One region of the Paraburkholderia sp. WC7.3g genome, then DNA from elsewhere that is predicted to be linked to it. Evidence: predicted binding sites of a transcription regulator. Region 1 holds the regulator's gene; the other holds the start of a gene.
The links. Region 1 encodes LexA, which represses DNA repair genes until DNA is damaged. Its sites were predicted from a motif close to ACTGTATNNNNATACAGT; they were not measured.

Region 1 (15,761 bases):
TGGGATCACTCGGCGATGGTGCGCGCGCTCGAGATCATGGCGAACCACGAGGTCGCGCGGACGCCGGACAGCGAGGACGCGAAGGCGGCTTAGGTCTTCGTGATTGCTCTGTGATTGAACACGCCGTTGATTGCGCTGATGGCCGCCTGGGCATCCGCGCAATCACGGTGAGCACTGGTGGGGCGCCCGTTCGTCGCGTGGCAGCTTGGGCTGCCGGCGTGGTGGAACGGGCAAATCGCGCCGCTCTGGGCTGAGAGCGGCAGGTGGGGTCCGCAGCGGCACCCGGCTACGCCGGGGAAGCCTTGGTCGGTCAGACGTCGTCGTCGGGTGTCCGGCTGTCGGATTCAGCGTTGGGCCATTTCGCCGCCACCGTCGATACGACCGGTATCGGCAGCGCGGTCGCGAGCATCGCTATCAATACGTATCGAACACCTTTTGCAACGCCGCCGGCGCGGTATGGCCCGCGGCCAGCGCCAGCATCAGCAACACCCTCGCCTTGTACGGATTCAGCGAACCCGCGCTGACGAAACCGAGCGCATCGTCGGCCGCCGCGCCGTTGCGCATTACATGCCCCGAACCCACGCGCGACGAGCGCACCACCGCCACGCCGCGCATCGCGGCATCCGCCAGCGCCTGCTGCAACGACTGGTGGATCGAGCCATTGCCCGTACCCGCCACGACGATGCCGCGCACACCCGCGGCGACCAACGCATCGATGGCGATCCGCGACACGCCCGCATAGCTCGTGACGATCTCCACTTGCGGCCACGCCGCATCGATCGTGAATTCGCTCGCGAACGTATGCGCGCGCACCACGCCGCGCTGGAATTCGACGCGGCCATCCTGCACCCAGCCGAGCGCGCCGATCTCGGGCGACTGGAAGGCATCGACCGCATACGTGCTCGTTTTAACGACGTCGCGCGCGCTATGAATCCGGTTGTTGAACGCGACCAGCACGCCCTGCCCGCGTGCCGCCGCGTGCGCGGCGACCGTCACCGCATTTAGCAGATTCAGCGGACCGTCGGCGGAGAGCGCCGACGCTGGGCGCATCGCCGCGGTCAGCACGACCGGTTTGTCCGACTTGACGGTCAGATGCAGCAGGTAGGCGGTTTCTTCGAGCGTATCGGTACCGTGCGTGACCACCACGCCGTCGACGTCGTCCGTCGCGAGCAGCGTGTCGATGCGTTGCGCGAGCGTGGTCCACAGCGGCATCGCCATGTCCTTGCTATCGACGCTGGCGATCTGCTCGGGGGCGATTCGCGCGACCGTGGACAACGCCGGCACCGCCGCGAGCAGCTGATCGACGCCGACGACGCCCGCCTGATAGCCCGACGTATTGGCGGCATCCGGGGCCGAGCCGGCGATCGTGCCGCCGGTCGCGAGCACCGCGATGCGCGGCAGCGTCGGCGCGGCGGGATGGCCGGGCGGAATCGGGAGAGACGGAGAAGTGGAGATATTCATGGCGGCGATTGTAAGCGATGCGCTATGCGCCGCCATGCGTGAAAAACCGGACGCAGGCTCGCCCCCGCGTGCGCGCGCAACTTGCGAGCGGGCCTGAATCCCGTGCGACGCCCAGTTGCACTCCTCAGCGCAAGTATTGAAGGCGGACATCGCTGAACTGCTGATACTTGATGAAACACATGAGGGGCCCCTTTCTACCATCTGTCGTCGTGTCGAGATTTCTGGCGTTGCCACGCTTTCCGCAATTACAGGCAGGTACCGCCATCTCACGCGCTGCAGCGCTCAAATGCCGGTCAGCGCCGATTCGGACCTGACCTATTTTTGCCCAATCTCAAAAATATAGACTGAACCCAGTTACAGAGATTTAGCAAAGGCCAGACCTAGATTGACTCGGCAGAATCTGGCCGATTCTTACTGCGGCCACGAGCTTTCGGGATCGACATCGCTCCCGTTTTTGCAGCTGATATTGAACAGCAAGAAATGGCAACAGCGATTTGGCATTAGTTCGCATAACTCAATTCTTTTTCAAACTTTAAAAGGAATCATGTCATGAACAAATCCTATGTCAGCATCTGGAGCGAAGCCCTTGGGTCGTGGGTGGCTGCATCCGAGCACACTGCGCGTCGCGGCAAACGCAGCAAGTCACGCTGCGTGATGGGTAGCATCGGCGTAGCCTTGGGTGTGATTGCCGGCTACAGCGGGAATGCTGCTGCTAATGTGACGAATCCTATTGGCGCCTATGGCAACATTGCTATTAACAATTCGACCATCACCTCCGCCGCTGCTTCTGCCAGCACTCCTGGATCGATAGCGATTGGTGCTGGTGCAAACGCTAAAGGCGACGTTGATTATGACGGTAGCTCGGCCATTGCCATCGGCGATTCAGCCAAGGCGAACGGGGGTGGCGCGATTGCACTCGGCGAAATGGCCGTTGTCAACGGTGATCGCTCGGCAGCTTTCGGCCCAGCTTCAACCGTGAGTGCCTCAAATTCTGTGGCGCTCGGTTTCGGGAGCACGGTCACCGCCACCAATAGCGTAGCTTTGGGCGTGAATTCGGTGGCCGACCGGGCGAATACGGTGTCGGTAGGCGCGACCACCGGCCAACGCCAGATTGTGAACCTGGCTGCAGGTACCCAAAGTACGGATGCTGTCAATCTGAGCCAGCTCGGAGGAGTGGTGAATGCGCTAGGCGGTGGGGCGGCGATCAAGTCGGATGGCACGATCAGCGCGCCGAGCTACAGCGTGGGCGGTACGACGGTCAACAACGTGGGTGACGCGGTTGCCAACATTGACGAAAACGTGCGCCGCAACGCCTCGAAGATGGACAACCTCAACGATGGCCTGGTGATGATCCACAACATCGCGCTCGACAACAGTAATGACATCGCGATCAACAAAGCTGACATCACGAAGATGAGTGGCGACATCACGAACGTCACCAACAACCTGAACGACGGCACCATCGGTCTGGTGCAGCACGACGCAGCGACCCGGAACATCACGGTGGCCAAGGATCTGGACGGCACGACGGTGGACTTCAGTGGCACCGATGGCGCGCGCACGCTGAGCGGCGTGAAGGCCGGTGCGCTGGGCGACACCAGCACCGAAGCGGTGAACGGTTCGCAGCTGCACGCGACCAACCAGAACGTAACGACCAACACGGCCGGCATCGCGGCCAATGCGACGAACGTCGCGACCAACAGGACCGCGATCACCAGCATCGACGGCCGCGTGACCAACGTGGAAGGCTCGGTCACGAACCTGACGCAGCAACTGGACGGCGGCAGCGTCGGCCTGGTGCAGCAGGACGCGACCAGCAAGGCCATCACGGTGGCCAGGGGCCTGGACGGCACGACGGTGGACTTCAGTGGCACCGATGGCGTGCGCACGCTGAGCGGCGTGAAGGCTGGCGCGCTGGGCGACACCAGCACCGAAGCGGTGAACGGTTCGCAGCTGCACGCGACCAACCAGAACGTGACGACCAACGCGGCCAGCATCGCGGACAACGCGACGAACGTCGCGGCCAACAGGACGGCGATCACCAGCATCGACGGCCGCGTGACCAACGTGGAAGGCTCGGTCACGAACCTGACGCAGCAACTGGACGGCGGCAGCGTCGGCCTGGTGCAGCAGGACGCGACCAGCAAGGCCATCACGGTGGCCAGGGGCCTGGACGGCACGACGGTGGACTTCAGTGGCACCGATGGCGTGCGCACGCTGAGCGGCGTGAAGGCTGGTGCGCTGGGCGACACCAGCACCGAAGCGGTGAACGGTTCGCAGCTGCACGCGACCAACCAGAACGTGACGACCAACGCGGCCAGCATCGCGGACAACGCGACGAACGTCGCGGCCAACAGGACGGCGATCACCAGCATCGACGGCCGCGTGACCAACGTGGAAGGCTCGGTCACGAACCTGACGCAGCAACTGGACGGCGGCAGCGTCGGCCTGGTGCAGCAGGACGCGACCAGCAAGGCCATCACGGTGGCCAGGGGCCTGGACGGCACGACGGTGGACTTCAGTGGCACCGCTGGCGTGCGCACGCTGGGCGGCGTGAAGGCCGGCGCGCTCGGCGACACCAGCACCGAAGCGGTGAACGGTTCGCAGCTGCACACGACCAACCAGAACGTGACGACCAACACGGCCGGCATCGCGGCCAACACGACGAACGTTGCGGCCAACAAGACGGCGATCACCAGCATCGACGGCCGCGTGACCAACGTGGAAGGCTCGGTCACGAACCTGACGCAGCAACTGGACGGCGGCAGCGTCGGCCTGGTGCAGCAGGACGCGACCAGCAAGGTCATCACGGTGGCCAGGGGCCTGGACGGCACGACGGTGGACTTCAGTGGCACCGATGGCGCGCGCACGCTGAGCGGCGTGGCCGAAGGTGCGATTGCTGCGGGCAGCAAGGAAGCCGTCAACGGCAGCCAGCTGTATGCGAACTCGGCGAGCGTCGCCGCGGGTCTGGGTGGCGGCTCGGCCGTGAACGCGGATGGCACGATCAGCGCACCGAGCTACAGCGTGGGTGGTACGACGGTGCATAGCGTAGGCGATGCCGTCACCAACCTGGATGACCGGGTGACGGAGAACACCACGGACATCACGAAGCTGCAGACGCAGGTGGGCGATGTCGGCACGCAACTGTCGGGCGCGGTGCAGTACGACCGTCACGCTGACGGCTCGGTGAACTTCGGTTCCGTGACGCTCGGCGGAAGCCTGAGCGCAGGCCCGGTGATCCTGAGCAATGTGGCGAACGGCACGAGCCAGTATGACGCGGTGAACTTCGGCCAGCTGTCGGCGTTGCAGGACCAGGTGACGGATCTCGACGGGCAGGTGAAGGATCTCGGTTCCCAGCTGTCGAACATCCAGCCGGTCACCCCGGATGTTTCGTCGCCGGACCGCAACAATGACGCAGTGGCCAATGCGGCGACGCCGGGTACCGGTGTGGGCAGCACCGTGGCCGGGGCAAACGCCAGTGCAACAGCAGACAACGCGGTGGCAGTGGGCTCAAATGCGGCGGCAACCGGCGGCAACTCGACGGCGATCGGCACCGGCTCGCAGGCTGGCAATGCGAACTCGGTGGCGTTGGGTCAGGGCTCGGTGACGGATCGCGATAACTCGGTGTCGGTGGGTTCAGTGGGTCACGAACGCCAGATCACCAACGTCGCAGCGGGTACGGTGGACACGGATGCAGTCAATGTCGGTCAGATGAACAGCTCGGTCGCACAAGGCGTTCAGCAGGCCAACAACTACACCGATCAGCGTATCAACGCGACCAACCAGGCGATCAACGACGTCGCGAAGAACGCCTACGCAGGGATCGCAGCAGCGATGGCAATGCCGAACATGACGCCGTCGGGCCCGGGCAAGACGATCGTCGCTGCGGGTGGGGCGACCTATAAGGGCGGCAGCGCCGCAGCAGTAGGAGCTACGTACCGCTCACGGAATAATAAGTGGCTCGTCAACGCTGCGGTGTCGGTCACGTCGACTGGTGACGCTGGCGCACGTGCGCAGGTTGGCTACGAGTTCTAATAGCCATGTCACGTAAAAAGCGGAAGGTCCGTTAGTCCAATAGCTGTATAGCGGGTGTTTAGAGAGAGTCTTGCCGGGCACAGCAGGACTCTTTTTTTTGCGCCCATCCTGCGGGTGCAAGTCCTACCCTAAGCTGCTCGCGGCTCTAAGCCGCCTCACGCAACTGCGCCGCAATGTCCGCCTCGCTCAACTGCGGCGCGAACATCTCGATCAACCGATACGCGTACGCGCGCAGGAATGCCCCCTTGCGCAGGCCGACGCGGGTCGTGCTCGCCTCGAAGAGATGCTGCGTGTCGAGCGCGACGAGTTCGGTGTCGCGCTTCGGGTCGTAGGCCATCGCAGCGACCACGCCGATACCCATGCCGAGTTCCACGTAGGTCTTGATCACGTCGGCGTCGATCGCGGTCAGCACGACGTCGGGCAACGCACCCGCTTTTGCGAACGCCTGGTCGATATGCGAGCGGCCCGTGAAGTCCTGGTCGTAGGTGACGATCGGAAATTCGGCGATCTCGTCGAGCGTCAGATTCGCTCGGCCGACGAGCGGATGATCCTTCGGCACCACCACGACGTGATGCCACGAATAGCACGGGAACGTGACGATGTCGGGAAAACGGTCGAGCGCCTCGGTCGAGATGCCGATATCCGCTTCGCCGTTGATGATCATCTGCGCGATCTGCTGCGGGCTGCCCTGGCGCAGCGCCAGATGCACTTTCGGAAACACCGACGTGAACTGCCGGACCACCTTCGGCAGCGCGTAGCGCGCCTGCGTGTGAGTGGTCGCGACGACGAGGTGACCGCTGTCCTGATCGGCGTACTGGCGCGCGACGCGGCGCAGATTCTCCGCATCGAGCAGCATCCGCTCGATCAGCTGATGCACCGCCTTGCCCGGCTCGGTGAGCCCCGTCAGACGCTTGCCGCGGCGGATGAAAATATCGACCCCGAGTTCGTCCTCGAGATCCTTGATCTGCTTCGATACGCCCGATTGCGACGTGTAGAGCACGTTCGCCACTTCGGTCAGGTTCATGTTCTGCCGCACCGCTTCGCGCACGAAGCGCAACTGCTGGAAATTCATCGATTTGTCTCCGGAAAAACGCGCAATGCGCGCGGCACCGCCGTCACGCCATCGCCTATTGTCAGTTGCAGATCACGCCACGTTTCGCGATCGAGTTCGGCTTCGAGCAGGTTGCCCTCACGGCCCGCGAGCTCGACGCGCACCGAGCCGCCGAGCGTCACCACGCGCCGCAGGTCGACGACGATGCCCTCGCGATGCCCGGCTGCCTGCGGATACAACTGCAGATCGTGCGGCCGCACATAGGCGAACGCAGGACCGCTGAAACCGGCGGCAATCGCGACCGGCAGCGCGGCGCCATCGACGACGAAGCCTTGCGCATCGACGCTGCCGTGCAGACGGTTCGCCGCGCCGAGAAACTCATAGACGAACGGCGTCTGCGGATGGTCGTACACGTCCTGCGGGCTCCCCACCTGCTCGACATGCCCCCGATTGAGCACGACGATGCGATCGGCCACTTCGAGCGCTTCTTCCTGATCGTGAGTGACGAAGATAGTCGAGATATGCAGATCGTCGTGCAGGCGACGCAACCAGCTGCGCAGTTCCTTGCGCACCTTCGCGTCGAGCGCGCCGAACGGCTCGTCGAGCAACAGCACTTTCGGCTCGACAGCCAACGCACGCGCGAGCGCGATGCGCTGCCGCTGGCCGCCGGACAGCTCCGACGGATAGCGTTGCGCGAGCCAGTCGAGCTGCACGAGCTTCAGCAGCTCATGCACCTTCTCGCGAATCACCTTCTCTGACGGACGTTCCTTGCGCGGCTTCACGCGCAGACCGAACGCAACGTTCTCGAACACCGTCATATGACGGAACAGCGCGTAATGCTGGAACACGAAGCCTACCTCGCGCTCGCGCGCGCCGACCGCCGCGACGTCCTGGCCTTGCAGCTCGACCTGGCCGCCGTCCGCGTATTCGAGGCCGGCGATCACGCGCAACAGTGTCGTCTTGCCGCAACCCGACGGCCCGAGCAGCGCGACGAGTTCGCCCGGTGGAAAGTCGAGCGACACGTTGTCGAGCGCGACGAAATCGCCGAAGCGCTTTTGCAGGTTACGAACGGTGATACCCATTTACAGCTCTCCTTGCTTGAGCGGATGTCGCTGCGACGCAGGCGTGGCGTTGACGAAAAACGAATGAGAAGCGGACTGCGCGCTCCCGGCCTGCGAAGCGCCGGACGGCGCCGGCCCCGCATACGCGGGCACGTCGCGCGCTGCCGACAGTTCCGCCGACATATGACGCTCGGCCAACAGCTTCAGCCCCAACGTGACCAGCGCCAGCAGCGCGAGCACCGACGCCACGGCGAACGCGGCCGAGAAGTTGTATTCGTTGTAGAGAATTTCGACATGCAGCGGCATCGTGTCGGTCTGCCCGCGAATATGACCCGACACGACCGACACCGCGCCGAACTCGCCCATCGCGCGCGCATTGCACAGAATCACGCCGTACAGCAGACCCCATTTGACGTTCGGCAGCGTGACGCGACGGAACGTCTGCCAGCCCGATGCGCCGAGCACGTGCGCGGCTTCTTCCTCGTCGTTGCCCTGCGCCTGCATCAGTGGAATCAACTCGCGCGCGACGAACGGGAACGTGACGAAGATCGTCGCGAGTACGATGCCCGGTACCGCGAAGATGATCTGCACGTTGTGATCTTCGAGCCACGGGCCGAACCAGCCCTGCGCGCCGAACATCAGCACGTAGATCAGACCGGAGATCACCGGCGACACCGAAAACGGCAGATCGATCAGCGTGGTCAGGAGTGCCTTGCCGCGGAATTCGAACTTCGCGATACACCACGACGCCGCGAGGCCGAACCCGAGGTTCAGCGGCACCGCGATCGCCGCGGTGATCAGCGTCAACCTGATGGCCGACAGCGCGTCCGGATCGACAAGCGATTCGAAGTAAAAACGCAGCCCCTTGCTCAGCGCCTGATAGAACACCGCGACGAGCGGCACGACCAGAAACAGCGCGAGAAACAGCAGCGCCAGGCCGATCAGCAGCCAGCGCACGACGGGCGGCTCGCTGACCGGATCGGGGCGGCGCGCGGCGCTCGCCGGATTCGTCGGAACGCGGCTCATTGCACACCTCCACCGATTGCGGCGACGTTCGTGGCCACCGGCGCCGGCGCCGGCGCCGCGTTGCCGCGGCTCGTGCGCCGCTGCAGATACCACTGCAGCGTGTTGATCAACAGCAGCATCAGGAACGACACGACCAGCATCACGACCGCGAGCGCCGTCGCGCCCGCATAGTCGTATTGCTCGAGCTTCGTGATGATCAGCAGCGACGTGATCTCCGACTTCATCGGCACGTTGCCGGCGATGAAGATCACCGAGCCGTATTCGCCGAGCGCGCGCGCGAACGCGAGCGCGAAGCCGGTCAGCAACGCCGGGAACACGGCCGGCAGCACGACGCGGCGAAACGTGAGCCAGCGCGACGCGCCGAGGCACGCGGCCGCTTCCTCCTGCTCGCGCTCGAACTCCTCGAGCACCGGCTGCACCGTGCGCACGACGAACGGCAGGCCGATGAAGGTCAACGCGACCAGCACGCCGGCGGGCGTGAACGCGATCTTGATGCCGAGCGGCGCGAGAAACTGGCCGATCCAGCCGTTGCCTGAATAGACGGCCGCGAGCGAAATGCCCGCGACGGAAGTGGGCAGCGCGAACGGCAAATCGACGACCGCATCGACGATGCGCTTGAACGCAAACGTGTAGCGCACCAGCACCCACGCGACGAGAAAGCCGAACACCGCGTTGATCAACGCGCCGCCGAGTGCCGAGAAAAACGTCAGCCGATACGACGCGAGCACGCGCGGCGACGTGACTGCGCGCACGAACTGATCCCAGTCGAGCGTCGCGGTTTTCAGAAAGGTCGCCGCCAACGGAATCAGCACCACGAGGCTCAGATAAGCCACCGTGATGCCGAGTGTCAGGCCAAAGCCGGGCAAGGCGCTCGGCTTGCGGAAGGTCAACGTGGTCATGCTGGATACTCGTTCATGGTTGATGCTCGCGCGGTTGTCGTGTTGCTGTCTCGTTGTGTCGTTATCGAACTGCGGTACTGCTGGCCACGGCCTCCGGTTAGCCGAAAGCGCGCCCATTGGGCGCGCCCTTTCACCTCTGCCTTTGATGCAGGCGGCGGTTTTTACTGCGGCTGATAAATCGAATCGAACACGCCGCCGTCGGCGAAATGCGTCTTCTGCGCGTTGGTCCAGCCGCCGAACGAATCGTCGATCGTGTACAGCTTCAGCTTCGGAAACTTCGCGGTCAGATCGGCCGGCACCTTGTTCGAACGCGGACGATAGAAATTGCGCGCGGCGATCTCCTGGCCCTCCTCGCTATAGAGGAAGTTCAGATAAGCCTCGGCGAGCTTGCGGGTGCCGTGCCTGTCGACGACCTTGTCGACCACCGCGACCGGCGGCTCCGCGAGAATGCTCACCGACGGCACGACGATCTCGAACTTGTCCGGACCGAACTCCTTCAGCGACAGGAACGCCTCGTTTTCCCACGCGATCAGCACGTCACCAATGCCGCGCTGAACGAAGCTCGTCGTCGCGCCGCGCGCGCCCGAATCGAGCACGCCGGCGTTCCTGTACAGCTTGCCGACGAACTCCCTGGCCTTCCGGTCGTTGCCGCCCGGTTGATGCTCGGCGTAGGCCCACGCGGCCAGATAGTTCCAGCGCGCGCCGCCCGAGGTCTTCGGATTCGGCGTCACGATCGACACGCCCGGCTTCACCAGATCGTCCCAATCCTTGATGTGCTTCGGGTTGCCCTTGCGCACGAGAAACACGATCGTCGAGGTGTACGGCGACGCGTTGTCCGGCAAACGCTTCTGCCAGTTCCTGTCGACGAGCCCCTTGTTCGCGAGCGCATCGATGTCATAAGCGAGCGCGAGCGTCACGACGTCGGCCTGCAGACCATCGAGCACCGAGCGAGCCTGCGCGCCCGAGCCGCCGTGCGACTGCCTGAAGGTGACGGCTTCGCCGCTGCTGGCCTTCCATTCCTTGCCGAATGCCTGGTTGATGTCCTGATACAGCTCGCGCGTCGGATCGTAGGACACGTTCAGCAGTGTCGTGTCGGCGTGCGCGATGCCGCTTGCGCCCACCATGCCCAGCGCGCCCGCCGCGCCGACGGCGAGCGCCGTGATCAGTTTTCTGGTTCGAGCCGCAAGCCCCGTGTGCCGATAGTTCATCTCGATTTTTCTCCGTGTGATGGTCCGCTGCCAAGCGTCTGGTGTTGTTCTGCGTCGCGGTCACGTGCACATGAGCGCCAATCCGGAGGCCAGTCTATCGAAGGGCTTTCATCATTAAAAATAATGTTTCTTCATTTTTTAATACTCAAAAGTGGTAACGGCAGATGCGACGGCTGTTGACGCACCGGAAACGACGCGATGTGGCCGATAAACGACGCCCGAACGCGCCCCTCCGGCCGAACTTAAAGTAAAGCTTGAAATGCGCCGGATACTGTATAAAAATACAGTCACCTGTTCATACATACAGTGGCCATGACAAAACTCACCGCACGACAGCAGCAGGTTTTCGATCTGATCCGCCGCGCGATCGAACGCACCGGCTTTCCGCCCACTCGCGCGGAAATCGCCGCCGAACTCGGTTTCAGCTCGGCCAATTCCGCGGAAGAGCATCTGCGCGCGCTGGCGCGCAAGGGGGTGATCGAACTCGCGGCTGGCGCGTCGCGCGGCATCCGCCTGCTGTCCGGGCAAGAGGACGCGCCACACCAGTTCACGCTGCCGCATGCGGGCCTGATGCAGTTGTCGCTGCCGCTGATCGGCCGGGTCGCGGCGGGTAGCCCGATCCTCGCGCAGGAACATATCTCGCAGCACTACGCGTGCGACCCGGCGCTGTTCTCGAGCAAACCCGACTACCTGCTGAAAGTGCGCGGCCTGTCTATGCGCGACGCCGGGATTCTCGACGGCGACCTGCTCGCAGTGCAAAAGCGCAGCGAAGCGAAGGACGGCCAGATCATCATTGCGCGGCTCGGCGACGACGTGACGGTCAAGCGTCTGAAGCGCCGGCCGAACGGCATCGAGCTGATCGCCGAAAACCCCGATTACGACAACATCTTCGTGGAAAGCGGCAGCGCCGATTTCGCGCTCGAAGGGATCGCGGTCGGGCTCATTCGCCCAAGCGAGTTCTGATCTTTCGCTGTCGCAGCAACGCTTGCGCCGGCTTGTCCAACCCAAGCCGCATTTACGCCCGCATTTACGCCCGCATCTACGCTGTATCGCCAGGAGAGACTCATGGAACGCCTTGCCCGCCTGCTGCCTTTTCGCCAGTTCGGCCGTCTGCGCCATCTGCGCAAGCTCACGCCCTGCGCGCTGACCGAGGCGCCCGCGGCGCGCACGCCGTCGCTGTTCGACGTGCCTGCCGATGCTTCCGGTCTGCCGTCGTCGTTGCCGGCGTTCGCTCGCGTGTCGCTGAATTCGGCGCTGAACATCGCCGAGCCCGCGCGTCGCGCACCGGTGCGGGTCTACCATGGATCGTCGCGACTGATCATGGTCGGCACGGTCGACGCCGTATGCCGTATGATCGATCGTTGCATCGCCGACGAAGCCAACGTGCACGGCGCGGTGTTCGAAGCCTGAGCGAATCCTGGGCACGCATGCGATACCCACTTCTGAAGTTCAGAGTTTCGCGTCGGATGGGATCGTTTCGACCTCGCCGTGGTCGACGTTAGATGATCACTAACGTGGAGTCCCATTCGATGACATTTCCGAAACGCATACAGGGCAGCGCCACCCGGCCGCTGCTGATCACGCTGATCGTGGTGATCGTGATTGGCGCGCTGGGGTTTATCTATGCGTCACCGTATATCGCGGTGAACAATCTCAAACGCGCGGCAGATGCGCGAGACGTGCAAACCGTCAATCAGTACGTGGACTTTCCCGCGCTACGCGATAGCCTGAAGCAGCAGGTGGGCGCCATGCTGACACGCCGGCTCGAAGCGGACGCCGGCAACAAGCTGGCCACGATTGGCGCGGTGATCGGCGTGACGTTGATCGGCCCGCTCGTCGATGCCTATGCAACACCCGACGGCGTCGCGGCGCTGCTGAACGGCATGCCGCCACGCGGCATGCCGGGCGAGCAACCGTCCGCGCCGCCAGCCGCGAGCGGCGAAGCGCCGGCCGCACCAGCCGCGGGCAACACCACCAATCAGGCAAGTGCGCCGCCACCGGGGCGTCAAAGCACGGCCGGCTATCGTAGTCTCAACGAATTTGTTATCACGTACCGGCGTGGCGAAGGCAACGCGAACTACTCGGCGATCTTCCGTCGCGAAGGTCTGGTCACATGGAAGCTCGCCGCGATCAACCTGAACGAGTGAGGTTGAAGCCTGGCCGGAAGGAATGCGTGGCTGGTCGTCGAGGCCAGCCACGTGACGGGGATGTTCACGTCTGGGCTACAAGACGGCGCGAATGGCTTCGCGCCGCTAACTAGCGTATTACGCCGCAGCCGCCTGCTGCTGGTCCTGCCCGGACGAGCACGCCACCAGGATGCTGCACGTCACCCTGTCGAGCAGCGGCGTGTTGCCCGCCCCCATCCACCAACGCGACAGACCGGTCCGGCAGCGATGGCCGACCACCACGAGATCGACCTGCAATTCGTTGGCAAGGTTGGCGATCTCGTCGATCGGATGACCGAACGCGAAATGCCCTTGTGCGCTTACGCCGCGCTCGGTCAGCCAGTTCACCCCCTCCTGCAGAATCTCGCGGGCCGTTTTTTCGAAGCTGCCGCAGGCTACGTCCGTCAACAAGCCCGCGCTTTGCGCAATGCTCGAACGCATGTCGACGACCGACAGTAGGTGCGTTTCCGCCTTCAGCTCCAGCGCCAGATCGGCACCGCAACGCAGGGCTTTGCGGCCTTCGCGCGAGCCGTCGTAGCACAGCAGGATTTTCTGGTAGCTCGCCATCAGGTTTCTCCATTCGCGCGGAAAGCGCTGTCTGATTCAATCATGGTGCGCCGCAAATCGGCTTGCAAGGGATGGAAAACGCTAAGTGCATAGTCGGTGCATGCTGAGCACGTCCGCACAAGCGTTGGGCAATTCGATGCAGCGTTTGCCCACGGATGCCGCAACGCAAAACTTCGTACGCGAACGTTGCGGCCGCTCGCAGCGGGCCGTTTCGCGTGCCGGTAGCGTCAAACGGTAAACAGTGGCGCCGGGCGGTGCCAGCCGGCTCAATACACCGCAACCTGCCGCATGCATTACCCGTTCCCGGAGGGCCGCCCGCATTAGCGAACCGAAACCCTGGAATAAGCCGCTTCGCGTGCACAATGCGGGCGTCGCAGGTATGTTGTGTGTCTTGCGAGTACGTTGTGTCTTCTTCAGGAGCCTCGCCCGACCCATGCCCGCCGCCCCCATCGAATTCCATCAGGTCAGGAAAAGCTACGGCGAAAAAACGGTCGTCGACGGCTTGTCGTTTCATGTGAACGCCGGCGAATGCTTCGGGCTGCTCGGCCCCAATGGTGCCGGCAAGACCACGACACTGCGCATGCTGCTCGGCATCGCGGCGCCCGACGCCGGCGCGATCCGCCTATGCGGCGAGCCGATCCCGGGCCGCGCGCGCATCGCGCGCTCGCGCGTCGGCGTGGTGCCGCAGTTCGACAATCTCGATCCCGATTTCACGGTGCGCGAAAATCTGCTCGTCTTCGGCCGCTACTTCGGTCTCACCGCTGCGCAGTGTCGCGCGGCGGTGCCCGGTCTGCTCGAATTCGCACGCCTCGAGAACAAGGCCGACGCGCGCGTGAGCGAACTATCGGGTGGCATGAAGCGGCGCCTCACGCTCGCGCGTGCGCTGATCAACGATCCCGACGTGCTGATCATGGACGAGCCGACCACCGGTCTCGATCCGCAAGCACGCCATCTGATCTGGGAGCGGCTGCGCTCGCTGCTCGCGCGCGGCAAAACCATCCTGCTGACCACGCACTTCATGGAAGAAGCCGAACGGCTTTGTCATCGACTGTGCGTGATCGAGGAAGGACGCAAGATCGCCGAAGGCGCGCCGCGCGAGTTGATCGAATCCGAGATCGGCTGCGACGTGATCGAGATCTACGGTCCCGATCCGTTTGCGCTGCGCGAAGAACTCGCGCCGCTCGCCGAGCGCACCGAGATCAGCGGTGAGACACTGTTCTGTTACGTGAACGACGCGCAGCCCGTGCATATGCGGCTCAAGCAGCGCGCTGATTTGCGCTATCTGCATCGGCCAGCGAATCTCGAGGACGTATTTTTGCGGCTCACGGGACGCGAGATGCAGGACTGATTACGCAACGAGACAACTGATGGACGCACGCACTTACGAAACCCACGACGGCACGCCATCGGCACAGCAGCCGTTCGGCGCGTTCCCCGCCAACGCCACGAACTGGGCCGCGGTGTGGCGCCGCAACTATCTGGTGTGGAAGAAGCTCGCGCTCGCGTCGATGTTCGGCAACCTCGCCGATCCGATGATCTATCTGTTCGGTCTCGGCCTCGGGCTCGGGCTGATGGTCGGGCACGTCGACGGCGTGTCGTATATCTCGTTCCTCGCGGCGGGCACCGTGCCGTCGAGCGTGATGATGTCGGCGAGTTTCGAGTCGATGTATTCGGGCTTTTCGCGCATGCACGTACAGCGCACGTGGGAAGCGATCATGCATACGCCGCTCTCGCTCGGCGATATCGTGCTCGGCGAGGTGGTGTGGGCCGCGAGCAAATCGGTGTTGTCGGGTGCGGCGATCATGCTGGTGGCGGGCGCGCTCGGCTACGCGAGTTTTCCGTCGATGCTGCTCGCGCTGCCGATCATCGTGCTGGCCGGACTCGCGTTCGCGAGCCTCGCGATGATCGTGACGGCGCTCGCGCCGTCATACGACTTTTTCATGTTCTATCAGACGCTCGTCCTCACGCCGATGCTGCTGCTCTCCGGCGTGTTCTTTCCGATCTCGCAACTGCCCGGCGCCGCGCAAGCCGTGACCGCGGCTCTGCCGCTCGCCAATGCGGTCGATCTGATGCGCCCGGCGATGCTCGGCCGGCCGATGGAGCACGCCGCGCTGCATCTGAGCGTGCTGGCCGCTTATGCGATCGGCGGGTTTATCGTGTCGGCGATCCTGTTTCGGCGCCGGATGATGAAGTAAAAAACTCACGCGCGGGGCGGCACATCGTGCATGCACCCGAGCGAGGCGGTGCCGCGTCAGTCGTCGCTATGCGTGCCTGCTATCGGCGCGCGC
Region 2 (15,761 bases), 1.2 Mb from region 1:
AGGCAGCCCTGAGGGCCGCGCGGCGGGCTTCGCTCGAAACCCGCGCGGCGCGGCTGTGTTCGTTTGAAATCAGTTCGCGCGGTTCGAGCCGGGCCGGCCGCGCTGAAGCGCCGCCTGGAACCACTGCGCTGAACCACTGCGTTGAACCGTATCTCCGCCGAGAGGCGGGAAGAAACATATAATTCTCGCATAGATACCACGGAATCCCCGGATGCCAACCCTGTACTTCACCACCCTGTTCGTCATCGCCGTCATTGCGATGGTCGGCACCAAACTCTGGCTCGCGTCGCGGCAGATCCGCTTCGTCGTCGCGCATCGCGAACAGGTTCCGAGCCAGTTCGCGAACACGATCGCGCTCACCGCGCATCAGCGCGCGGCCGACTACACGGTCGAGCGCACGCGGCTCGCGATGGTCGAGATCGTTGTCGGCGCGGCCGTGCTGATCTGGCTCACGCTGCTCGGCGGCGTGCAGACGCTCGATCTCGCGATCTCCGACTGGCTCGGCCGCGGCTATGTCGGGCAGATCGCGCTGGTTGCCGCAGTGATCGCGATCACCAGCGCGATCGACCTGCCGTTCGATTACTACCGGCAGTTCGTCGTCGAGCAGCGCTTCGGCTTCAATCGCATGAGCAAAAGCCTGTTCTTCTTCGACCGCTTGAAGGGCGCGCTGCTCGGCATTGCGTTCGGTCTGCCACTGCTGTTCGTCGTGCTGTGGCTGATGAACCGTGCCGGCAACCTGTGGTGGCTGTGGGCGTGGATCGTGTGGGTCGCGTTCCAGATGTTCGGCCTGCTGATTTTCCCGACCTTCATCGCGCCGCTCTTCAACAAGTTCGAACCGCTGAAGGATGAAGCGCTCGTGGCCCGCATCGAGGCGCTGATGCGACGCTGCGGCTTCGCCGCGAAGGGCCTGTTCGTGATGGACGGCAGCCGCCGTTCGGCGCACGGCAACGCGTATTTCACCGGCTTCGGGGCAACCAAGCGCATCGTGTTTTTCGACACGCTGCTCGCGCGCCTGTCGGGCCGCGAGATCGAAGCGGTGCTCGCGCACGAGCTCGGGCATTTCAAGCGTCGTCACGTTATGAAGCGCATGCTGGTCACGTTCGCGATCAGCCTCGCGATGCTCGCGCTGCTCGGCTGGCTGACGCAATGCGTGTGGTTCTACGAAGGGCTCGGCGTGCGGCCGTCGCTCGTCGGCGGCAATAGCGGACTCGCGCTCGTGCTGTTCTTCCTCGCGCTGCCGGTGTTCATGTTCTTCGTCACGCCGCTTGGCAGTCTCAGTTCGCGCAAGCACGAGTTCGAAGCCGACGCGTTCGCGGCGACGCAAACCGACGCGCACGATCTCGTCAATGCGCTCGTCAAGCTGTACGAGGACAACGCATCGACGCTGACGCCCGATCCGCTCTACACCGCGTTCTACTACTCGCATCCGCCGGCCTCGCAGCGGATCGACCGACTGCTGCGGCACGCATGAGCGGCCGCACTCCGAAGAAGGCGTCGCGCGGCGCACACGCCGCCGGGTCCGGCAGGCACGGCGCGCGCATGGGTGGCCTCGTCGTCGCCGCGCACGGCCGCCACTATCTGGTCGCTCCCGAAGACGGCGGCGCGCTGCTGCAATGCTTTCCGCGCGGCAAGCGCAGCGAGGTCGCGGTCGGCGATCGCGTGATCTACGAGCCGACCTCGGCGGATCAAGGCGTGATCGTCGAAATCGGCGAGCGGCGCAATCTGCTGTATCGCTCGGATCAGTACAAGTCGAAGCTGTTCGCCGCGAACCTCGACCAGTTGCTGATCGTGCTCGCGACCGAGCCGCATTTCAGCGAAGACCTGCTCGGCCGCGCGCTCGTGGCCGCCGAGGAGAACGAGTTGAAGCCGCTGATCGTGCTGAACAAGATCGACCTCACCGATGCTCTGGACAGCGCGCGCAAGCGGCTCGAACCGTATCGCGCGCTCGGCTATCCGGTGCTCGAAGTATCGATCCGCATGCAGCCCGACGCGGCACGCGCGACGTTGACCGAACATCTGCACGCTCACGCGACGCTGCTGCTCGGCCAGTCCGGCATGGGCAAATCGACGCTCGTGAACCTGCTGATTCCCGATGCCGAAGTCGCGACGCGCGAAATCTCGACCGCATTGAACAGCGGACGCCATACTACGACGTTCACGCGTCTGTATCCGCTGGCGCAGTCGCAAGGTACGGCCGGCGTGACTGACGTCAACGGCGCGGCCGGCGCGCTGATCGACTCGCCGGGCTTCCAGGAATTCGGCCTGCACCACCTGACCGAGGGCCGGCTCGAACGCGCGTTCCCCGAGTTCCGGCCGCTGCTGCCGAATTGCCGCTTCTACAACTGCCATCATCTGCACGAGCCCGGTTGCGCGATCCTCGAAGCGGTCGCCGACGGCCGCATCCGCCGCGAACGGCATGCGCTTTATGCGCAGCTCGTGCACGAGGCGAGCCAGATCGTCCGCTGACATGAAACTGATGCGCGCGCCGAACCTGATCATCGGGCAACATTGGGTCAACGTGCTGGAGACCGCGGGCATCGCGTGCGAGTTGCATAACCGCTATCTGAACGGCGCGCTCGGCGAGATTCCGGCCGATCAGTGCGCGCCTGAGCTATGGCTAGTCGATGAACGCGATGAGGCGGTCGCGCGGCGGCTGATCGAAGCGGCGTCGCGAGGACCGGCGCCGGGTGCGCCGCCATGGCAATGTCAGCAGTGCGGCGAGATGCTGGAGGCGCAGTTCACCGTGTGCTGGCAATGCGGGACCGTGCGCGATCCGTTGAAGGGATGAAGCGCAGTCGGGAATTGAAAAAGCCGGGCAATGACCGGCTCTTGTCCGCTGTTGCTCTGACCGCGTGGCCGCGTCACGCGAGCCAAACTGCGATAGTCAGCATCAACAGCAGGATCATCCACAGCACGACCGCGCGCCACACGAGCCCCACCGCCGACTGCAGCGTGCGCGGCGTGCAGTCGTCGCCGACCTGCATCGGACCGCCGTCGCCAGTGGCGAGCGCGTCGAGGCTCGACGGCTCCGCGAGCGGCCCGGCCAGGCGCGCGCCGAGCGCCCCGCTGCCCGCGGCGAGCAACACCCCGTCGTTCGTATCGGGCCACTGCCGCGCATGGTTGCGCCACGCGTAAATCGCATCCTCGAAATTGCCGACGATCGCAAAGCCGAGCGACGTCAGCCGCGCCGGTACCCAGTCGATCACGAAGAACGCGCGCTGCGCGAAGCTCGAAAACGCAATGGTGCGGTCGTCGGCCGGCCGCGCCCATGCGCGCGCGAGGTATTCCGCGCAACGGTACAACACCGCGCCGGCGGGACCGACCGGAATCAGGAACCAGAAGAACACGCCGAACACATGACGATGCGACGCGACCACGGCATGGATCAGCGTGTGACGCGCGATCTCGCTGACCGGCATGTCGACGGTCTCGAGCCCGGTCCATTCGTTCAGGATTTCGCGCGCGCGCGGCACGTCGTCGTTGTTCAACGCGAGATGGATGTCGGTGAAGTAATGGCTGAACTGACGGAAGCCGAGCGTGAAGTACAGCACCACGACGTTCCACAGGAACGCGAGCATGAAATGAATCTGATACAGCACGTAGTAGACGAGCGCGACGGCGAGCGTCCAGGGCACCACCACGACGAGCCACGCGAGCAGACCGTGGCGTTGCTTGCCGGCATCGAATCCGTGCGCCGCCGACTCCGCATGGTATTGAAGCAACGCGGACACCGGATTGTTCGGCGATAGCGCGCGTACCTGTTCAATGATCAGAGCCAGCAATACGGAGAAAAAAGTCATGCGATGCGCCGTGCTTTTTAAGTTTTTACGATTGTTTTATAACGATAGCACAGGGTCGGATGAGTCTGAGCGGGGAAGCTGACAAAGCGCCGACGAGTGCGTCGTTCGCGCAACTACGCATCGTCGACGCGTCGATGCGAGTCGTGTTACTCATGCGGCAAGAAATCGGTACAGGTTGCGCAGCATGGCGGCGGTTGCGCCCCAGATGAAATGATGGCCGCCTTGCCCGGCTGCCGGCGTGGCTGTTTGCGTGCGTTGCGCGCCGCGCTGCTCGACGGCTTCCGGAGCCACCGTCAATTCGCCGCGCGGATACGGCATCGCAAAGAAGCGGCGCTCTCCGCCCTCGTAGCGCAACAGGCGCTCTTCATGGTTGGCCGGGTCCATTAGAAACGCGAGCGGCACTTCGAAGACCTCGGCCACTTCGAGCGTGTCGATCTCCAGCGAGAATGGGGGATGCACGAGAGCGATGATGGCTGATACGCGAAAGCCGGTGCCAGTCAGATAGTCGGGCAATGCGCCGAGAACCTCGACGCGCGACGCGTCGAGGCCAACCTCTTCGCGCGCTTCGCGCAGCGCCGTCGCAGTCGCATCGGCGTCGAACGGTTCCTGGCGGCCGCCGGGGAAACTCACCTGACCCGCGTGATCGTTCAGATGGTCCGCGCGCTGCGTGAGCAACACGGTAAGGCCCCGCGCGCGTACGACAAGCGGCACCAGCACCGCGGCCACGCGCGGATCGAGGTCGGTATTGCGCCACGGCGCATCGGCGATTTTCTCTGGCGTCCAGGCAAGCTGCCGTTCGAAACGCGCTCGCAGTGCATCGGGCGTCAGACACTCGCCCGCGACCGGTGGCAGATCGGCGCCCGTCGCGATGACAGGCAGGCTTTCGGGCTCAAAGACGGGGCGGATCAACGGGTCTCTCTGATGAGCGGGGACATGCCGCTATTTTGACCTGGCCAACAAAAAAGCACCCGCGAGGGGTGCTTTTTCTTACAGCATTTACGCTTCGGAAGAAGCGCGGCCTTTGGAGACCAGCTTTTCCTTGATTCGAGCCGACTTGCCCGAACGCTCGCGCAGATAGTACAGCTTCGCACGACGCACATCGCCACGACGCTTGACGACGATGCTTGCCAGCAGCGGCGAATACGTCTGGAACGTACGCTCGACGCCTTCGCCCGACGAAATCTTGCGGACGATGAACGACGAATTCAGACCACGGTTACGCTTGGCGATCACGACGCCTTCGTAAGCCTGCACACGCTTACGCGTGCCTTCAACCACGTTCACGCTGACGATGACCGTATCGCCCGGACCAAAATCCGGAATGGTCTTTTCGCCGAGAACGCGCGCGATTTCTTCCTGCTCGAGTTTTGCAATCAGATTCATCACTGACTCCTGGATCCATCTTGTCGGCGTTCGTACCTGCTTTACGCGACTACTGCGTTCGGCTACGGCCCCGATAGAGGATGGGTTCACATCTGGCACCGCACACGCATGGACGGCACCGCCTTGTGTCCGCTCGAAAGACCAAGGCCTCAGGCCTCTGGCTCTTCCTTCGCGAGACTTGCGAGCCACGCCTCGTCGGCACGGCTCAGCATTCTGTTCTTTCTGGCCTTCACGATCAGATCCGGCCGTTTGTTCAACGTGTTGCGCAATGCTTCGCGCCGCCGCCACGCTTCGATTTCCGCGTGATGGCCGCCGAGCAGCACATCAGGCACCCGTACGCCCTCGTATTCCTCGGGACGCGTGTAGTGCGGACAATCGAGCACCACGTCGGCGAAACTATCCTGCACTGCCGACTGCGAGTCGTTCAGCACGCCGGGCAACTGACGCACGACCGCATCCATCAATGCCATCGCGGGCAACTCGCCGCCCGACAGCACGAAGTCGCCGAGGCTGACTTCGTCGTCGACGACACGGTCGAGCAAACGCTGGTCAATCGCTTCGTAACGCCCGCACAACAGGATCAGACCGGGTTCGGCCGCGAATTTCATCACGCGCTCGTGATTCAGCGTGGCGCCTTGCGGTGACATCATCACGACCCGCGACGCGCCGATGCCCTGCTCCAACTGCGCCGCTTTCGCTGCACTGATCGCGTCTTCCAACGGCCGGGCCAACATGACCATGCCGGGGCCGCCGCCGTACGGGCGATCGTCGATTGTGCGGTAGTTGTCGGTCGTGAAATCGCGCGGATTCCATGTACGCAACTCATAGCGCTGCTGCTTCGCGGCCCGACTGGTGATGCCCCAGTCAGTCAGCGCGCGGAACATTTCTGGAAAGAGCGTCACGACATCGAACTGCATCGCTCTCCCCATTCAACGAAAGATTTCAATAGTCAGCTTCCCAGTCGACGACGATCTGCTTTGCCGCCTGGTCCACCGTTTTGACAAAGACGCCGACGAACGGGATCAAGCGCTCGCCTGCGACCGGTTTGCCGTTTTTATCGGTAGCCGGATACTCGACGCGCAGCACCGATTGCGCGCCGTTGTCGATCATGCTGGCGACCTTGCCAAGGTTGAGCCCGGCGACAGTCACCACTTCCAGGCCGATCAGATCGACCCAGTAGAATTCGTCGGCTTCTAGCGCCGGAAATTCACTACGGCTTACGTACACGCGAGAGCCTCGCAAAGCCAGCGCAACATCGCGGTCAGCGATGCCACCCAAACGGGCGACCACGCTGTCGGTGTGCGTTTTGGCCTGCAAGGACGGCGCCGATTTGCGCTCCTGGCCTTTCAGCAGCCACCAGCGCTTCGCGCTCAGCAAGGCGTCGCCGCCCTGCCCGGCATCCGCGTGCGCGGCTACCTTGACCCAGCCTTTGAGACCATAAGCGTCGACGATTGCGCCGACCTCGACCGCATCGGCCGGCCAGCTTGCCGCCGTTTCGATGCGCATTTCTGCAGCTTCGGACCCGGCGTTCGCGGCATTGACTTCCGCCTCTTTCGCCTCGCCGTCGGTACGTTCGGCCGACTTGCGGACGAAGGCGCCGAACGACGCCTGACCAGACGCCTTTGCGCGGGAAGCTGCCTTGGCGCGACCAGAACCGTCGGAATCACGCTCAGACATCGAATAACCTCGACAACAACTTCGCAGCCTGCCTTGGCGTCTGCTTCAGTAAAACAACTTGCGCATCGGACTGCTCACACGAGTTGCGTGAGCCGCCGGCCGAACCGACGACGATACACATGCGGGCCGCCATATCAAGCAGCCGGCTGCGCCGCTTGCGCTTCCTTCACGAGACGTGCGACGGTCGGCGACAGTTGCGCGCCAACGCCTTGCCAGTACGTCAGGCGATCCTGAGCAATACGCAGGGACTCGCCCTTCGTAGCGACCGGGTTGTAGAAACCGACGCGCTCGATGAAGCGGCCGTCACGACGGCTGCGCGAGTCGGTGGCGACGATGTTGTAGAACGGGCGCTTCTTGGAGCCGCCACGAGCCAAGCGGATGATGACCATACTAGAATCCTTGAAAACCGGGGTTCGGAACGACTGAAACACGCGATTATAGCGGGAAACTGACGCCATAACAAACACTTACCGGGATAAACTGCGGAACGGGGCTACGCCGACCTTCCACGAGAGGTGCACGAACCCGCCCAAACGCCCGCATTACCTGAAGGAGCGCGTGTGCAACGCCAGCCGAACCTCCCATTTCTGTCCGTTCTTTATGTGTTTTTCCGGCGCTTTGCCGGACTTGGCCGCCCGGCGCAGAGCCGGATTCTACGCGTGGCAGCGGCCGCGTTGCTCGCTGCACCGGCGTTGACGGCAAACGCTGCGCTGCCCACCGAGAAAATCAGGCTGCCGCCGAGCTTTCACATCGAGGTGCTGTCGGATGACGTGCCGGGCGCGCGTGCGATGACGCTGTCGCCCAAAGGCATTCTTTATGTCGGCAGCCTGGATGGGCACGTCTATGCGCTCGAGCTGCACAGCGGCCGCGCGACGGGCCGCCACGTGATCGGGTCCGGGCTGGAGACGCCAGCCGGTGTCGCGTGGCGCGACGGCGCACTGTATGTGTCGGCCGTGTCGAAAATCGTGCGCTTCGATGCGATCGACGCGCACCTGAACGATCCGCCCAAACCCATCATCGTCACCGACAAGCTGCCGACGCAGACGCATCACGGCTTGAAATTCATCGCATTCGGCCCGGATGGCAAGCTGTATGTGCCGCAAGGCGCGCCATGCAACATTTGCCAGAAAGATCCGGACCGCTTTGCGCTGATTGGCCGCATGGACCCGGACGGTAGTCACTACGAGGTCGTCGCGCGCGGCATCCGCAATTCGGTCGGCTTCGCGTGGCATCCAGTCACGCACGAACTGTGGTTCACCGACAACGGTCGCGATCTGCTCGGCGACGATATTCCGAGCGACAAGCTCGACCGCGCGCCGCGGGTCGGCATGAATTTCGGCTTTCCGTACTGTCACGGCGGCGACACGCTCGATCCCGAATTCGGCAAGGATCATTCGTGCAGCGAATTCACACCGCCGGTGGCCAAGCTTGGCGCACACGTGGCGGCGCTTGGCATGCGCTTCTACGACGGCCCGATGTTTCCGGCCGACTACCGCAACAACATCTTCATCGCCGAGCACGGCTCGTGGAACCGCAGCAAGAAAGTCGGCTACCGGGTCGTGCGCGTGATCACCGACCCGGACGGCAACCACGCGCGCCAGCAAGTCTTTGCCGAAGGCTGGCTACAACCCGGCGAATCAGTCTGGGGGCGCCCCGCCGACGTGCTGCCGCTGCCAGACGGTTCACTACTGATCAGCGACGATACTGGCGGCGCGATCTATCGCGTCACGTACTCGGCGCCGTAGCGTGCGGATGCATGCATATCCGGCTGAATCTCTGGATTCGCTGCGAATCGAGTCTGACGCGTCCCGCCGCGCCGTTTTCAGCTCGGGCGTCCGCCCTCCATGTGACCGCGCGCCCGCCACAGGCGTAGAATGCGCGTCGGTCCGCGCCCCACGGCGCGCCTTTCGACCGCCTGCCACACTGCCCACGCGCTCATGTCCACCATTGCCTCGACTTCCCCGCGCTTCAGATCGAAGACGCTCACCGCCGCGCTGGCGCTCCTGTTCGGCAGCCTCGGCGCGCACCGCTTCTATCTGTACGGCACGCGGGACATCTACGGCTGGGCGCATCTGGTCGGCACGCTGATCGGCGTTCCTGGCGTGATGCTGCTGATCGCGACCGAGCGCGCGTCGATCCTCGGCTGGGTGCTCGCGTCGATTGGCGCGGTCTCCCTGTTTGCCGCTTTTCTGGCGGCGCTCGTCTACGGCCTGCGTCCGGATCAGAAATGGGATGCGCAATTCAACGCCTACACGCAACGCAAAAGCCGCTCCGGCTGGGCGGTGATTTTCGTCGTGATCTTTTCGCTGCTGATCGGTGCGTTTCTGCTGATGACCGGTCTCGCGCTCGCGTTCCAGACCTACTTCGAAAGCCAGATCGAAGCTGCCAAGGCGATTTCGCAGTAAACCCCCGTCACGGGACCAGCAGGCGTTCCCGCGCACTAGAAAAGCCTCAGTTGTGAATTGCCGCGCGCCTGTGCGCTCACCTGCTCCGGGTGCGGCGGCTCGATCCGGCGGAACTGCGACATGTCGAGAATGCCGCGCTCGCGTCCATTCAGCCCCAAACGGCGCACCGCCTTGTGAAAGCGCTGCCGGAGCAGATCCGCCCATATGCCCTCTCCCTTCATGCGGGTCGAGAACGACGAGTCGTAATCCTTGCCGCCCCGCATGTCGCGCACGCGGCTCATCACGCGCTCGGCCCGATCCGGGAAATGTGCGCTCAGCCAATCCTTGAACAGCGGCGCGACCTCCCATGGCAGCCGCAGCACGATATAGCTCGCGCTGGTGGCGCCCGCTTCCGCGCACGTTTCGAGCACGCGTTCCATGTCCGGCTCGGTGACGAACGGGATCACCGGCGCGATGCTGACGCCGACCGGAATGCCCGCCTCGCTCAGCGTACGGATCGTTCGCAGCCGGCGCGACGGCGTGGCCGCGCGCGGTTCGAGCGTGCGCGCGATGTCGGCGTCCAGCGTGGTAATGGTGATCGCCGCCATGAATTGCCCGCGCTCCGCCATCGGCGCGAGCAGGTCGATGTCGCGCTCGATCAGCGACGATTTGGTGATCGCCGCGAACGGGTGGTTTCGCTCGCTGAGCACCTCGATCACGCGACGCGTAAGACGGAGGTCACGTTCGGCCGGTTGCCACGCGTCGGTCGCGACGCCGAGTGCGATCGGCTCCGGCACATAGGATTTCTTCGACAGCTCCCGCATGAGCAGTTCCGGCGCGTTGATCTTCGCGTAGATACGGCTCTCGAAATCGAGCCCCGGTGACAAGCCCAGATAGCTGTGCGTGGGCCGCGCGAAGCAATAGATGCAGCCGTGCTCGCAGCCGCGATACGGATTCAGCGAAACATTAAACGGAATGTCCGGCGACGCGTTGCGCGTGAGGATCGTTTTCGCCCGTTCCTCGAACACCTGTGTGCGCAGGACCTTCAGCTCGCCGTCTTCGTCGGCCGTCTGCCAGCCGTCGTCGACGGCCTCGCGCTGGTCGACTTCGTAGCGGCCTTGCAGGTTCGTGACCGCTCCGCGCCCCTTGCGAGGCGCTGGTGGCGCGATCGGAAATTCGGGAATGTCAGAGGTGTCGGGGTCATTCACGGCGGGCCACGCAAGCAAACGCAAACAGGAAGCGCCAAAAGAAGCGGCGAGAAACGGCGCGAAATACCTGTATAAATATACAGTATTTACGCGGTTTGTCGAGCACCTGTTTGCTCGCGGGATGCGCGGATCAGCCCTGCCAGTGAATAGGCGCTTACTCGGCCACCGGGATCATCAGCGTCTCCTTGACTTCCTCCATCACCACATAGCTCTTCGACTGCACCGCGCCGGGCAGCTGTAGCAGGATGTCGCCGAGCAATTTGCGGTAGTCGGCCATTTCGCCGATGCGCGCCTTGATCAGATAGTCGAAATCGCCCGACACGAGGTGGCACTCGAGCACCTCGGGGATCTTCTGCACCTCGCGCCGGAACTGGTCGAACATGTTGCCGCTCTTGTGATCGAGCGTGATCTCGACGAACACGAGCAACGCCGCGCCCAACTCCGCCGGGTTCACGCGCGCGTAGTAGCCGATGATCACGCCGTCGCGCTCCATCCGCTTGACGCGTTCGATGCACGGCGTCACCGACAGTCCGACCCGCTCCGCCAGGTCCTTCATCGCCATACGGCCGTCCTGCTGCAGCAGCCGCAGGATCTTGTGATCTAGCTTGTCGAGAGCCCGCACGGGCTGGCGCTGGATACGCATGGTGTTTTTTCTAAAAGCGATGAAAATACGATAACAAAAACTGCCTGACTGTTAATAGTATAGCGGTTATCACTGGGCAAACGGCATTTCACCTTCGGTTGCAGCTCGTTGAATCGAATCAGATCGAAGCCTGCGACGAATTCCTTGCCCTCACTCAATTCTGGAATACCTGGAGCAGCTATGCGAGTCGTCGTTTTGGGCAGTGGCGTCGTCGGCGTGACGAGTGCGTATTACCTCGCGCGCGCCGGTCACGAAGTGACCGTCATCGATCGCGAGGCTGGCCCAGCGCTGGAAACCAGCTTCGCCAACGCGGGCCAGATCTCGCCCGGCTATGCGTCGCCGTGGGCCGCGCCCGGCGTGCCGCTGAAGGCGCTCAAGTGGATGTTCCAGAAGCACGCGCCGCTCGCAATCCGCCTTGACGGCACCGCGTTCCAGTTGCAATGGATGTGGCAGATGCTGCAGAACTGCACCGCATCGCGCTATGCGGTGAACAAGGGCCGCATGGTGCGGCTCGCCGAATACAGCCGCGACTGCCTGCAGGCGCTGCGCGCCGACACCGGCATCCAGTACGAGGGCCGCACCGGCGGCACGTTGCAGGTGTTCCGCACGCAGCAGCAGTTCGACGGCGCCGCGAAAGACATCGCCGTGCTTCAGGAAGCCAACGTGCGATACGAGCTGCTGACGGCCGATGAACTCGCGAGGGCCGAGCCGGCGCTCGGCGCGGTGTCGCACAAGCTGACCGGTGGCCTGCGCCTGCCCGGCGACGAAACCGGCGACTGCCAGATGTTCACGACGCGCCTCGCGGCGCTCGTCGAGGAGCTGGGCGTCAAGTTCCGCTACAACACGTCGATCGACGCGCTCGCGATGGCGGGCGGCCGCATCGCCGGCGTGCAGTGCGGCGGCGAGCTGGTGCGCGCGGATTCGTTCGTGGTCGCGCTCGGTTCGTATTCGACGCGCTTCCTCGATGGCATCGTGAAGATCCCGGTCTATCCGCTGAAGGGCTATTCGATTACCGCACCGATCGTCAACGCGGCTGCCGCGCCGGTGTCCACCGTGCTCGACGAGACGTACAAGATTGCAATTACGCGCTTCGACGACCGGATTCGCGTCGGCGGCATGGCTGAAATCGTCGGCGTCGACAAGTCGCTGCGCCAGGCGCGCCGCGAGACGCTTGAGCTTTCTGTGAACGACCTTTTCCCGGGCGGCGGCGACACGGCCAACGCGACGTTCTGGACCGGTCTGCGACCGATGACGCCGGACGGCACGCCGATCGTCGGCCGCACGCCGGTGCCGAACCTGTTCCTGAACACCGGCCACGGCACGCTCGGCTGGACGATGTCGTGCGGCTCCGGTCAACTGCTCGCCGACCTGATGTCGGGCAGGCAGCCGGCGATTCGCGCGGACGACCTGTCGGTGCATCGCTATCTTGGCGAAACCGTGGGCGAGCATCGGCCGGCCTATGCGTGAGTTCGTGTACGTACGCTGACGCGGCCTCAGCCACAGCGCAGCCCGCAACAAACTGCAGCAGCAAAAAGCCAACGGCGCCTCGCGAGGCGCCGTTGGCTTTTCAACGTGCTACCGCGATCGCGGCCGGCATCGACGCATGCTCAGAACTGATCTTCCGACAATGCCAGCACGCCCTCGCCTCCCCTCGCGCTGACGATCGCCACTTCGAGCGCCGCCGCCTGCGGCAGCACATGTTCGGCGTAAAACCGCGCGGTCGCGATCTTGGCATCGTGAAACGCGGGATCCTCGTCGCGCCTGGTCGCCGCGGCAAGCTGCGCACGCGCCATCTGCCAGCCGCCTAACACGATGCCCGCGAGCTTCAGATAGGGCACGCTGCCCGCGAACACCGCATTGGGATCGCCCTTCGCATTCGCGACGACGAAATCGACGACCGCGCCGAGCGCGCGCTGGCCCTGCGCGAGTTGCATCTGCATCGACGCGAATGCCGCGCCCTGCTGCGCGCCAAGCGCTTCCACCGTTTCGGCGATGCCAGCAAGCAGCTCCCTCGCGACCTTGCCGCCGTCGCGCAGCGTCTTGCGACCGATCAAGTCGTTGGCCTGAATCGCGGTCGTGCCTTCGTAGATCGGCAGAATGCGCGCGTCGCGGTAGTACTGCGCGGCGCCGGTTTCCTCGATGAAGCCCATGCCGCCATGCACCTGCACGCCGAGGCTCGCGACATCGACCGACAGTTCCGTGCTCCAGCCCTTGACGATCGGCACCAGGTATTCGTAGATCGACTGATGCTTCGCACGCGTCGCCTCGTCCGGATGCCGATGCGCGACGTCGCAATGCGAGGCCGCGACGTACGCGAGCGCGCGCGACGCCTCGGTGAGGCTGCGCATCGTCGCGAGCATGCGGCGCACGTCCGGGTGCTGGATGATCGCCACAGACTGTTTCGCGGAGCCATCCACCGGACGGCTCTGCACGCGATCTTTCGCGTAGGCAACCGCCTTCTGGTAAGCGCGATCCGATATGCCGACGCCCTGCATCCCCACCGCGAAACGCGCCGCGTTCATCATGATGAACATGTATTCGAGGCCGCGATTTTCTTCGCCGATCAGCTGACCGAGCGCGCCGCCGTGATCGCCGAACTGCAGCACGGCGGTCGGGCTAGCCTTGATGCCGAGCTTGTGTTCGATCGACACGCAATGCACGTCGTTGCGCTCACCTAGCGAGCCGTTCTCGTTGACGAGAAACTTCGGCACCAGAAACAGCGAGATGCCCTTCACGCCTTCGGGCGCGTTCGGCGTACGCGCGAGTACCAGATGGACGATGTTCTTCGCCATGTCGTGCTCGCCCCACGTAATGAATATCTTCGTGCCGAACAGCTTGAACGAACCGTCGCCCTGCGGCTCGGCGCGCGTGCGCACCATCGCGAGATCGGAGCCGGCCTGCGGCTCGGTCAGGTTCATCGTGCCGGTCCAAACGCCTGAGATCAGCTTCGGCACGAAGGTCTGTTTCTGCGTTTCGCTGCCGGCGGTCAATAGCGCTTCGATCGCGCCGTCGGTCAGTAATGGACACAACGCGAACGACAGATTCGACGCGTTGAGCATTTCGACGCACGGCGTCCCGATCAGCTTCGGCAGTCCCTGCCCTTCATAGTCGAGCGGATGCTGCACGCCCTGCCAGCCGCCCTCGGCGAACTGGCGGAACGCGTCCCTGAAACCGGGCGTCGCGGTGACGACGCCATCCTTCCAGCTGCTCGGATTGCGATCGCCGTCGACGTTCAGCGGCGCGAGCACTTCGCCGCACAGTTTCGCGGATTCGTCGAGCACGGCCCGCGCCGTGTCGATGCTCGCGTCTTCGAAGCCGGGCAGCTTCGCGATGTCTTCGAGTCCGGCCAGTTCTTTCATCACGAACAGCATGTCCTTGATGGGCGCCGTATAGCTCATTTCGGTTCTCCTCCCTTGATATGAAAAAAGGGCGCGGGACTCGGTCGGTCCTGCGCCCTTCGCTTGCTGTCGGCGACTTGTGACAGTCGTGACAGTCGCCGCGGCGCTTAGCCGAGTTCGCTCACGAGCTCCGGCACGACGGCGAACAGATCGCCAACGAGACCGTAATCGGCGACGCTGAAAATCGGCGCTTCTTCGTCCTTGTTGATCGCGACGATGACCTTCGAGTCCTTCATGCCCGCGAGGTGCTGGATCGCACCCGAGATGCCGACCGCGACGTACAGTTGCGGCGCGACGATCTTGCCCGTCTGGCCGACCTGATAGTCGTTCGGCACGAAGCCCGCGTCGACGGCCGCGCGCGAGGCGCCGAGCGCCGCGCCGAGCCTGTCGGCCAGCGGTTCCAGCACCTTCGTGTAGTTCTCGCCGCTGCCCAGACCCCGGCCACCCGACACGATGATCTTCGCGCTCGTCAGTTCCGGACGATCGAGCTTCGTCACTTCGCGGCTCACGAACTGCGAGATGCCGGCGTCGGCTGCCGCTTCGATCTTCTCGACCGCTGCGCTGCCGCCAACGGCGGCGACCGCGTCGAAGCCCGTCGAGCGCACGGTGATGACCTTGACCGGATCTTGAGACTGAACCGTCGCGATCGCGTTGCCCGCGTAGATCGGACGCTCGAACGTGTCGGCGCTATCCACGGCCGTGATGTCGCTGATCTGCGCGACGTCGAGCTTCGCGGCGATACGCGGCGCGATATTCTTGCCGTAGGCGCTGGCCGGCGCGAGGATGTGCGTGTAGTGCTTCGCCGCATCTTGCACCAGCGTCAGCACCGTTGCTTCGACGTTTTCCGCGAGGCCCGCGGCGAGTTGCGGCGCGTCGGCAAGCAGCACCTTCGAAACGCCTGCGATCTGCGCTGCGGCGTCGGCCGCCGCCTGCGCGTTGTGACCCGCGACCAGCACGTGAATATCACCGCCGATCTTCTGTGCCGCGGCGATAGTGTTCAGCGTCGCGGCCTTGATCGACGCATTGTCGTGTTCTGCAATTACCAGGTTCGTCATTTCTTGGGTCTCCTCACAGCACCTTGGCTTCGCTCTTCAGCTTCTCGACCAGCGTCTTCACGTCCGGCACCTTCACACCGGCGGAGCGCTTCGGCGGCTCGGCGACTTTCAGCGTCTTCAGACGCGGCGTGACATCGACGCCGAGCTCCTCGGGCTTGAGCGTTTCCAGCGGCTTCTTTTTCGCCTTCATGATGTTCGGCAGCGTCACGTAGC

Region 2: OKW43_RS27420 (PA0069 family radical SAM protein) is a predicted target of LexA. The motif match lies at 10,519-10,536, and genes of this name have one in related genera.

What each region holds. Positions count from the first base shown of each region.
Region 1 is NZ_JBNDMA010000002.1:2,288,211-2,303,971, reverse strand. It holds gene OKW43_RS22015 (2-hydroxy-3-oxopropionate reductase) at 1-93, shown strand, start outside; gene OKW43_RS22010 (asparaginase) at 415-1,461, opposite strand; gene OKW43_RS22005 (YadA-like family protein) at 2,011-5,496, shown strand; gene OKW43_RS22000 (CysB family HTH-type transcriptional regulator) at 5,642-6,568, opposite strand; gene OKW43_RS21995 (sulfate/molybdate ABC transporter ATP-binding protein) at 6,565-7,629, opposite strand; gene cysW (sulfate ABC transporter permease subunit CysW) at 7,630-8,634, opposite strand; gene cysT (sulfate ABC transporter permease subunit CysT) at 8,631-9,533, opposite strand; gene OKW43_RS21980 (sulfate ABC transporter substrate-binding protein) at 9,695-10,741, opposite strand; gene lexA (transcriptional repressor LexA) at 11,054-11,704, shown strand; gene OKW43_RS21970 (hypothetical protein) at 11,807-12,151, shown strand; gene OKW43_RS21965 (DUF2939 domain-containing protein) at 12,271-12,888, shown strand; gene OKW43_RS21960 (universal stress protein) at 13,006-13,473, opposite strand; gene nodI (nodulation factor ABC transporter ATP-binding protein NodI) at 13,907-14,821, shown strand; gene OKW43_RS21950 (ABC transporter permease) at 14,841-15,668, shown strand.
Region 2 is NZ_JBNDMA010000002.1:3,468,513-3,484,273, forward strand. It holds gene OKW43_RS27365 (M48 family metallopeptidase) at 212-1,471, shown strand; gene rsgA (ribosome small subunit-dependent GTPase A) at 1,468-2,466, shown strand; gene OKW43_RS27375 (DUF2007 domain-containing protein) at 2,468-2,788, shown strand; gene OKW43_RS27380 (CobD/CbiB family protein) at 2,862-3,800, opposite strand; gene OKW43_RS27385 (NUDIX hydrolase) at 3,951-4,709, opposite strand; gene rplS (50S ribosomal protein L19) at 4,797-5,183, opposite strand; gene trmD (tRNA (guanosine(37)-N1)-methyltransferase TrmD) at 5,333-6,100, opposite strand; gene rimM (ribosome maturation factor RimM) at 6,126-6,860, opposite strand; gene rpsP (30S ribosomal protein S16) at 6,995-7,249, opposite strand; gene OKW43_RS27410 (PQQ-dependent sugar dehydrogenase) at 7,421-8,605, shown strand; gene OKW43_RS27415 (NINE protein) at 8,798-9,265, shown strand; gene OKW43_RS27420 (PA0069 family radical SAM protein) at 9,301-10,452, opposite strand; gene OKW43_RS27425 (Lrp/AsnC ligand binding domain-containing protein) at 10,607-11,095, opposite strand; gene OKW43_RS27430 (D-amino acid dehydrogenase) at 11,276-12,562, shown strand; gene OKW43_RS27435 (acyl-CoA dehydrogenase) at 12,703-14,493, opposite strand; gene OKW43_RS27440 (electron transfer flavoprotein subunit alpha/FixB family protein) at 14,601-15,548, opposite strand; gene OKW43_RS27445 (electron transfer flavoprotein subunit beta/FixA family protein) at 15,562-15,761, opposite strand, start outside.